DNA from 4 places in the Shinella sp. AETb1-6 genome. Region 2 is predicted to be linked to each of the others. Evidence: predicted binding sites of a transcription regulator. Region 2 holds the regulator's gene; each other region holds the start of a gene.
The links. Region 2 encodes LexA, which represses DNA repair genes until DNA is damaged. Its sites were predicted from a motif close to TGTTCNNNNTGTGTTCNG; they were not measured.

Region 1: GR158_RS08540 (energy-coupling factor ABC transporter ATP-binding protein) is a predicted target of LexA. The motif match lies at 1,415-1,432, and genes of this name have one in related genera.
Region 3: recA (recombinase RecA) is a predicted target of LexA. The motif match lies at 951-968, and genes of this name have one in related genera.
Region 4: GR158_RS01590 (ribonuclease) is a predicted target of LexA. The motif match lies at 750-767, and genes of this name have one in related genera.

Annotation. Positions count from the first base shown of each region.
Region 1 is NZ_WUMM01000004.1:156,973-159,174, forward strand. It holds gene GR158_RS08530 (biotin transporter BioY) at 1-36, opposite strand, end outside; gene GR158_RS08535 (energy-coupling factor transporter transmembrane protein EcfT) at 69-674, opposite strand; gene GR158_RS08540 (energy-coupling factor ABC transporter ATP-binding protein) at 668-1,348, opposite strand; gene GR158_RS08545 (winged helix-turn-helix domain-containing protein) at 1,451-2,202, shown strand, end outside.
Region 2 is NZ_WUMM01000012.1:116,955-119,156, forward strand. It holds gene glp (gephyrin-like molybdotransferase Glp) at 1-591, shown strand, start outside; gene lexA (transcriptional repressor LexA) at 685-1,407, shown strand; gene GR158_RS19940 (ComEC/Rec2 family competence protein) at 1,615-2,202, opposite strand, start outside.
Region 3 is NZ_WUMM01000001.1:6,092-8,293, reverse strand. It holds gene GR158_RS00030 (carbohydrate kinase family protein) at 1-792, opposite strand, end outside; gene recA (recombinase RecA) at 1,027-2,115, shown strand.
Region 4 is NZ_WUMM01000001.1:340,263-342,464, forward strand. It holds gene GR158_RS01590 (ribonuclease) at 1-733, opposite strand, end outside; gene GR158_RS01595 (alpha/beta hydrolase) at 909-1,868, shown strand; gene GR158_RS01600 (DMT family transporter) at 1,865-2,202, shown strand, end outside.

The sequences.
Region 1 (2,202 bases), on a different contig from region 2:
GAAGAGGGCAACAAGCACGATGTCTCTTGTGGTCACGTCCGAATCCCCAAAAACGGTAAAGAGAAGGTTTAGTGCCGCCGAAAACCGCGGGCGTCAATCGCCATGGCGATCGTGTCGGCATCCTTCAGCGTCAGGATGATCAGCGGGACGAGCACCGTAAGCGGCCGCACACGCAGGCCGCGCGCCCTGTGCGCATCGGCAATCTCGCCGTAGCGCGCGAAGATTTCCGGCACGAAGCGGATGACGAGGCCCACCGCCAGACTGACATCGGCCGCCCGCACGAAGCCGAAGCGTTCGAGCGGGGTAATCAGCCGCGTGATCTCGTCCATGAAGGCGGAAATGCCCGTCGTCGCCGTCACCGCGGCGGCCAGCAACACCAGCGCCGACAGCCGGCAGAACACGACGAGCGCCTCGTGCAACGAATGGAACAGATAGTTCGCGAGTGCGACGAGCAGCACCGTGAACAGCACGAAGCGCGTGCGTCGGAAGGCTTCCCCAAGCCCGATGCCGGTCGAGAGGTAAAGAAGGGCGGCCAGCGCCATCGCGGGCACGAGAATACGCAAATCCGAGATCAGCAGGAGCAGGATCGCGGCGGTAAACAGCAGGATGAGCTTGCCGCGCACCGGCAGGCGGTGCAGCGGCGAGTTGCCCTCGATGTCGAGCCCGTTCAGCATGAGGCCAGATTCCGGTAGGCGGCGATGGCGTTCGACGGCGTATCATCGGCGGCAAGCCGGCCTTCGTGGAACACCAGCACGCGGTCGAAGCTTTCGAGCAAAGCGAGGTCGTGGCTGATGACGAGCACCTGTTCGGGCAGGCCGGCGATGGTGCGCTCGATCAGCCCGCGGTTCTTCAGGTCGAGCTGGTTGGTCGGCTCGTCGAGGATCAGCAGGTCGGGCCCGGTGACGAGCACGCTGGCAATGGCGCCAAGCTGCGTCTCGCCGCCGGAAAGCTCATGCACGCGCCGGCGGGCGAGATGCGAAATGCCGAAGCGGGAAAGGATGGCGTCGGTCTTCCCGGCGATCTCCGCCTTGCTGAGCTTGCGGTTCTTCAGCCCGAAGGCGATGTCCTCGGCAAGGATCGGCAGGATCATCTGGTGTTGCGGGTTCTGGAAGATGAAGCCGGTCTTTCCGCGCGCCGCCACTTCGTCCGTAACGGTGTCGAGCCCGTCGACCGTCACCGTGCCGGCGGTCGGCTTGACGAGGCCGTTGATCAGCCGCGCCATGGTGGTCTTGCCCGATCCGTTGAGGCCGACGACGCCGATGCGCCGTTCGGACAGCGTGAGCGTCAGCGGCTGGAGCGCGATGCGCGCGCCATAGGCCACCGTGGCGGCGGAAAAGACGATGTCCAAGAGCAGGTTCCCGGTTCGCGAAAGTCGACGGGACCTATAACATGACGGGGCGCAAAGAAAACCGGGTGGAACAAACAGGGAATATGTGTCTATGATCCGGCCATGACGATTCTGCTTTCCAATGCCGAGGCCCGGCGCATCTTCCTTTCGCGACAGGGGCTGAGCAGCCCGCCCGGCCGTGCGCTGGGCAAGACGGGGCTGCTTCAGCTCATCCACGATATCGGTTTCGTGCAGGTGGACAGCATCGCCACCGTCGAACGGGCGCATCACCAGATCCTCTTCTCGCGCAACCAGACCTACCGGCGCGAGCACCTTGCCGAACTCCTGGAGAAGGATGGCGAGCTCTTCGAGCACTGGACGCATGACGCCTCCATCATTCCCAGCGCCTTCTTCCGCTACTGGAAGCATCGTTTCCGCCGCAAGGAAGCGTCCATCCTGGCGAACTGGCGCAAATGGCAGGGCGAGGGGTTCGACGCGACTTTCGAGGAGACCTACCGGCGCATCGCAGAAAGCGGGGCGGTGATGTCGCGCGACCTCAAGGTGGAGGATCACAAGTCCGGCGGCTGGTGGAACTGGCATCCGAACAAGACGGCGCTCGAATATCTCTGGCACACCGGCAAGCTGGCCATCGCGCGGCGCGAGAATTTCCAGAAGGTCTATGATCTCGCCGAGCGTGTCCTGCCGCAGCACCACCATGAACCCGCAGTCGAGCATGACGTCTTCATCGACTGGGCCTGCCGCAGCGCGCTGGAACGGCTGGGTTTTGCCACCCACGGCGAAATCGCCGCCTTCTGGGCGCTGGTCACGCCGGAGGAAGCGAAGGCCTGGGTCGATGCCAACAAGGCGGAGCTGCG
Region 2 (2,202 bases):
CGCGAAGCCGGCGCAGAGGTGATAGACCTGGGCATCGTGAGAGACGACAAGCAGGCCATATTGGATGCCGTGCGCCGGGGACTGGAAACGGACATCGACGTGTTGGTGACGCTCGGTGGCGCATCCGTCGGCGATTTCGATCTCGTTCAGCCCGTGCTCGGCGAGGCCGGCATGGCACTCGATTTCTGGCGCATCGCCATGCGCCCGGGCAAGCCGCTGATGGTCGGCCGCCTCGGCGATATCCAGGTGATCGGCCTGCCCGGCAATCCCGTTTCCAGCCTTGTCTGTTCCTATCTCTATCTGGAGCCGCTGGTCCGCAAACTCGCGCGCCTGCCCGCGATGAACCGGATGCGCCAGGCCGCCGCCGCCGTGCCGCTCAAGCAGAACGACCGCCGGCAGGATTACATTCGTGCGCGACTTCAGCGCGGCCCGGACGGCGGTCTCTTGGTCACGCCCTTCGAGAAGCAGGATTCATCGATGATGAAGATCTTCGCCGAATCCGAGGGGTTGCTGATCCGCCCGCCGCATGCGCCGGCAGAGGAACCCGGCGCGCTCTGCGACGTCCTCGTTCTCAGGGAACCCGCGGCCTGAGTGGCATTATTGTGCCCGCAGGCCCTTGCGGAACACATGTGGAACGGATAGTGTCTGTTCTGGATTTGTTTCACGATTCTCGCTGGAGAGGCCATGCTGACGCGCAAACAACAGGAACTGCTCCTGTTCATTCACGAGCGTATGAAGGAATCCGGCATTCCTCCGTCTTTTGACGAGATGAAGGATGCCTTGGATCTTGCCTCGAAGTCGGGCATCCACCGCCTCATCACGGCGCTCGAGGAACGGGGCTTCATCCGCCGCCTGCCGAATCGGGCGCGCGCGCTCGAGGTGATCAAGCTTCCGGAGGCCTATTCGCCCAGCCTCCAGCCGCGTCGCGGATTTTCGCCGTCGGTCATCGAAGGCAGCCTCGGCAAGCAGCCCCCCGCCGTAACGCCATCCAAGCCCGTCGCACCGCAGCCGACCATGTCGTCGTCCGTGTCCGTTCCGGTCATGGGCCGTATCGCCGCCGGTGTTCCGATCTCGGCCATCCAGAACAACACGCACGAGATCACCGTCCCGGCCGAAATGATCGGCAACGGCGATCACTATGCGCTGGAGGTCAAGGGCGATTCGATGATCGAGGCCGGCATTCTCGATGGCGACACGGTCATCATCCGCAATGCCAGTACCGCCAATCCCGGTGAAATCATCGTTGCTCTCGTCGATGACGAAGAGGCGACGCTGAAGCGCTTCCGCCGCAAGGGCGCGTCTATCGCACTTGAAGCCGCGAACCCGGCTTATGAGACCCGGATCTTCGGCCCCGACCGGGTCAAGATTCAGGGGAAGCTCGTCGGGCTTATACGACGGTATCACTGAGCGGCGTTGGACAGCATAGCGGGTCGTGAGCGTCGTATTGGGTGTGGAACGCACAGTTCGGGTATGATGGATCGTGGCAGGTTAAGGCTCCTCTCGCTTTGCCCGGTGCTATGCGGTTGTGATTGCCTCCTGTCATTCGGCCTTTTCTAAGATCGCTGCCAACCTCTACGATCGCTGCCAACCGGGAAGCTTGCCGCTTGATTGGCTTCACGGGAGTTGCGGCGGCGAGCGATCGGCCTCGTTGGTTTCAATCTCTGCCGGCGGCGCTGCGGCTGCCGTTTCGAATGTATCGCTGCGCCAGTCATAGGTGCGGTGCCGGGACCAGGCGCGCACCACGGTTTCCACGGCCGGCATGTTGGTCGCGCCGCCGAGGCTTGCGGCGGGATCGTCGAGCGGCGGCGTGATTTCCAAAGCCCCCGTTCGGCGCAGATGACGCGCGGTCACAAGCCTCGCACCCGAGCGGCAGTTGTCCAGCCGCAGGGCGAAGGGTACGACGACGAGATCGGCCGTGTCGCAGGCCGTGCCCAGAAAGGCCGTGTCCTGAAGCGTGACGATCGTCCAGCCGCTGGGGGAAACGGCAGCACAGAAGGCCTTCGCCTCGCAGACGAACGTTTGCGCCTGTCGTGCCGCCGCGATAGCCTCCGTCATCGCGTCCTTCGCCTTCTTCCTGTCCGCCTTGCGGCGCGGTCGTTTCCTCTCAGTCTCGGCAGCAGCCTTCTTCGTCGCCGGTTCCGCCAGCAGCAGGCCGGCGGTCTTTCGCATGTCCGGCTTGGTCAGGTCGCCGAGCCGCAAGGC
Region 3 (2,202 bases), on a different contig from region 2:
CGCGTCGAGAAAGCCGGAGGCGAGCGAATCGCCCGCGCCGGTGACATCGCCGAGCGCCGGTATGGCCGGCGGTACCACCGAAGCGGCACGCTTCTCGTCAAAGGCGATGACGCCTCTGCCGCCGCGCGTGACCACGCCGGCGCGAAGGCCGACGGCGCGCAGCGCGTCGGGCCAGTCGGCCGGGTTTTCCGGGCTGGCGCCGCAGAGCGTGCGCGCCTCCGCCTCGTTCATAAACAGGAAGGCGAGGGCGGGCAGGGTTTTTCCAAGGCGCACGACCTTGGCCGGCGAAATGGCGATGGCGGCAAGCGGAATGCCGGCTTCCCGCGCCATCGCCGCCATCGCCTCCAGCGTTTCCGCCGGCAGGTTGGCATCGGTCAGCAGGGCGCCCGCTTCGGCAATCGCCTCGCGCATGGCGCGCTGTTGCAGCCGGCGCGGCGAAAACAGCCGGTAAAGCTCCATGTCGGCCAGCGCGATGACGAGGTTGCCGTCGCGCTCGATGATCGCCGTGTAGCTCGGGGTCGCGCGGTCGAGAAAGGTGAAGGGCGTGTCCTCGACGCCCGCCGCCTGTGCGGCGGCCGCGACGATCTCGCCGTCCGTGTCGCCGCCACGCGGCGAGACCAGCCGCACGCGGCGGCCGAGCCGGGCGAGATTGCGCGCCGCATTGAAGGCGCCGCCGCCCGCTTCCACGAACCACCCGCCCGGATTGCTGGCGCCGGGCACCGTCTCGCCGGCAATGCGCCCGCGCCTGTCCACATGGGCGCCGCCCATCACCAGTATCGTTCTGTCCGTCATCACAGTCCTTCGCATCCGCATGCCGATTCGTCCGTCCCAGGCAGGTTGCAGGGCGGTCAAACCGTTGTTTTCAATCCACGATCATCCACTTGAAACGAAAGTAGAACACACGTCTGATTTGCCAATTCACTCAAATGGATGAACGGTCCTTGCAAAAAGAGAACAAAATGTGTACATAGCTTTCATCGGCGGGTTCGTTGCCTGTCTTGCTTCAATAACCTAAAGGTGGACAAAATGGCACAGAACAGTTTGCGGCTCGTAGAGGATAAAACAGTGGATAAAAGCAAGGCACTCGAAGCGGCTCTCTCCCAGATCGAGCGCTCGTTCGGCAAGGGCTCCATCATGAAGCTCGGCGGCAAGGACAGCGTGGTGGAGATCGAGACGGTTTCGACCGGCTCGCTCAGCCTGGATGTGGCGCTCGGCATCGGCGGCCTGCCCAAGGGGCGCATCATCGAAATCTACGGGCCGGAAAGCTCGGGCAAGACGACGCTGGCACTGCAGACCATCGCCGAGGCGCAGAAGAAGGGCGGCATCTGCGCCTTCGTGGACGCCGAGCACGCACTGGATCCGGTCTATGCCCGCAAGCTCGGCGTGGACCTGGAGAACCTCCTCATTTCGCAGCCGGATACCGGTGAGCAGGCGCTGGAAATCACCGATACGCTGGTCCGTTCCGGCGCCATCGACGTGCTGGTGGTCGATTCGGTCGCGGCACTCACGCCGCGCGCCGAAATCGAAGGCGAGATGGGCGAAAGCCTGCCGGGGCTTCAGGCCCGCCTGATGAGCCAGGCGCTGCGCAAGCTGACGGCCTCCATCTCCAAATCCAACACGATGGTCATCTTCATCAACCAGATCCGCATGAAGATCGGCGTCGTCTACGGTTCGCCGGAAGTGACGACGGGTGGCAACGCCCTGAAGTTCTATGCCTCCGTGCGTCTCGATATTCGCCGCATCGGTGCGGTGAAGGAGCGTGACGAGGTGATCGGCAACCAGACCCGCGTCAAGGTCGTCAAGAACAAGATGGCGCCGCCCTTCAAGCAGGTCGAATTCGACATCATGTATGGCGAGGGCGTTTCCAAGACCGGCGAGCTCATCGATCTCGGCGTCAAGGCCGGCATCGTCGAAAAGTCGGGTGCCTGGTTCTCCTACAACAGCCAGCGTCTCGGCCAGGGCCGCGAGAACGCCAAGACGTTCCTGCGTGACAACCCGGACCTCGCGCGCGAGATCGAGACGTCGCTGCGTCAGAATGCCGGTCTCATCGCCGATCGCTTCCTGGAAAACGGCGGTCCCGATCCGAACGATGCCGACGACGCGGCGAACATGTAGTCTTCCCGCAACGCTTTCGGAAAACGACGGAAAACCGGCCTTTCTTCGCGAAGGGCCGGTTTCTTCGTGTCTGGACAGGTGCCGGGC
Region 4 (2,202 bases), on a different contig from region 2:
CGCCCGTCCAACCCTCCGTGCACCGCGACGTCGTGGGCTTGGCGTCTGCGATCAGCGCTGGAAGCGCCCCCTCGCCGGCCGCGATACCGATGGTCAGGCCGGTGACCACGGTGCGGTTGCCGGTCTTGCGGCAGGTCAGGCGCACACGTTCGCCGGCGCCTGAGCCGAAGGCGGCATCGAAGGCCTTGCGCACCTCCGCCAGCGTGACCGTGCCGCCGGCCTTGCCGGCAAAGACCGTCAGCACCGGCGATGCGTTGAGCTGGTCGAGCAGGTCCAGCGACCGGGCATAATAGGCTTCCGCCGACGCCGCGACGCAGCTGCCGCTCTTCAGCCAAAGCCTGCGGTCGAAACCGGATCGCACGGCCGGCATGGCGGCCGTAAGGCGGTCTCTGGTCGCCGATGCGAGCGTGACCTCGGGCAGATCGGTCCATGTCCCCTTTTTCGCCTTCTGCGTGAGCGCGGCCTCGACGCCGCAATAGCTCTTGCGCGGCTGGAAACGGCCGACCAGCGAGAAGCGTTGCGCCGCTCCGGTGGAAGCCGAAAACCCGATGCAGCCCTTGCTCTTCGGCCGCGCCGCGCAATAGCCGGCCTGCCAGCCGACGGACAGGACCTCTCGCGTGCCGCCCTTGGCGGGCACGGATTGCGCCCATGCGGCGGCCGGCGCGAAAACCAGAAGGCAGGCGATGAACAGGGATAATGCGGCCTGAACAGGCAAGGCGACGATCGTCTTCATGACGGGCTCCCTTGATGAGAACAAAACAAGATCATATGCAACCAAAAATCATGAAAATGCAACCCCAGAGAATGAAAATCGCGATAAACGCGAGCGTTGACGAAAATACACGTCGCATCCCATTGTCTTTCCTGCGCAAATCACGTTGACCTCTAGACAAACGGGAGGAATGGCCGTGTTTTCCGAAGTCCAGACGCTCAACAGCCCGAGCGGTGCGACGCTTGCGCTGCGCCATGCGCCGGCGCGCGGCAAGCCGCGCGGCATCCTGCTCCTGAGCCACGGCCTTGCCGAACACAGCGCCCGCTATGACGCCTTCGCGACGCGCATGGCGGACGAGGCATTCCATGTCTATGCACACGATCATCGCGGCCACGGCCATACAACGGCGCGCGATGCGCCGCGCGGCCAGTTCGCGCCGAAGAACGGCATCGACCGCGTGCTGGAGGATATGCGCGCGGTCCGCGACCTGGCCATCGGCCGGCATCCGGGCCTGCCCGTCGTGCTGTTCGGCCACTCCATGGGCGGCCTGCTGGCGCTCGCCTATGCCGAGGCGCGTCCCGGCGATATCGATGCGCTGGCCGTGTGGAATTCCAACCTGGAGCCGGGGCTGGCCGGGCGGGTCGCGCAGGTCGTGCTGGCCGCGGAGCGCATGCTGAAGGGGTCCGATGTGCCGAGCGGCATCCTGCCCCGCCTCACCTTCGGCGCCTGGGGCAAGCGCATCGCCGGCGCGCGCACGCCCTTCGACTGGCTGTCGCACGATGCCGCCGCGGTGGATGCCTATATCGCCGATCCGCTCTGCGGCTTCGATGTGAATGTCTCGATGTGGCTCGACATTTTCGCCGTCACCTTCGCCGATGCGTCCGCCGAAGGGCTCGGCCGCCTGCCGAAATCCCTGCCGATCCACCTGGTCGGCGGCGGTGAGGATCCGGCGACGGAGAACGGCAAGGCGACGCGCGCCTTCGCAGCGCGACTTGAAAAATCGCGGCTTGAGGACGTGACGACAACAGTCTATCCCGGCATGCGCCACGAGACGCTGAACGAGATTGCGCCCCTGCGCGACCCGGCCGTGGACGCCTTTGCCGGCTGGTGCCGGCGCGTGGCGGAGACCAAGCGCCGGAGCCCCGAAGCCGCATGAGCACGTCTGCCGTAATGCCGTTGCGCAACGAGGTCAGCCTCGGCCTCTTCCTCATGGTTCTCTCGGTGCTGGTGTCCCCGGTCATCGATATCTTCGCCAAGCTCGCCGTCACCGCCGTGCCGGCCACCGAGATCACCTTCGTGCGCCTGCTCTTCCAGATGGTGGTGCTGGCACCGATCTGCCTGATGCGCGGCACCCTGCTGGATGTGACCTGGCGCAAGATGGGCCTGCATGCGGCCCGCGGCCTGCTCATGGCGATCACCATGATCAGCTTCGTCACGGCGCTCGCCGTCATGGAGGTGGCGGATGCCATTGCCATCTTCTTCGTCGAGCC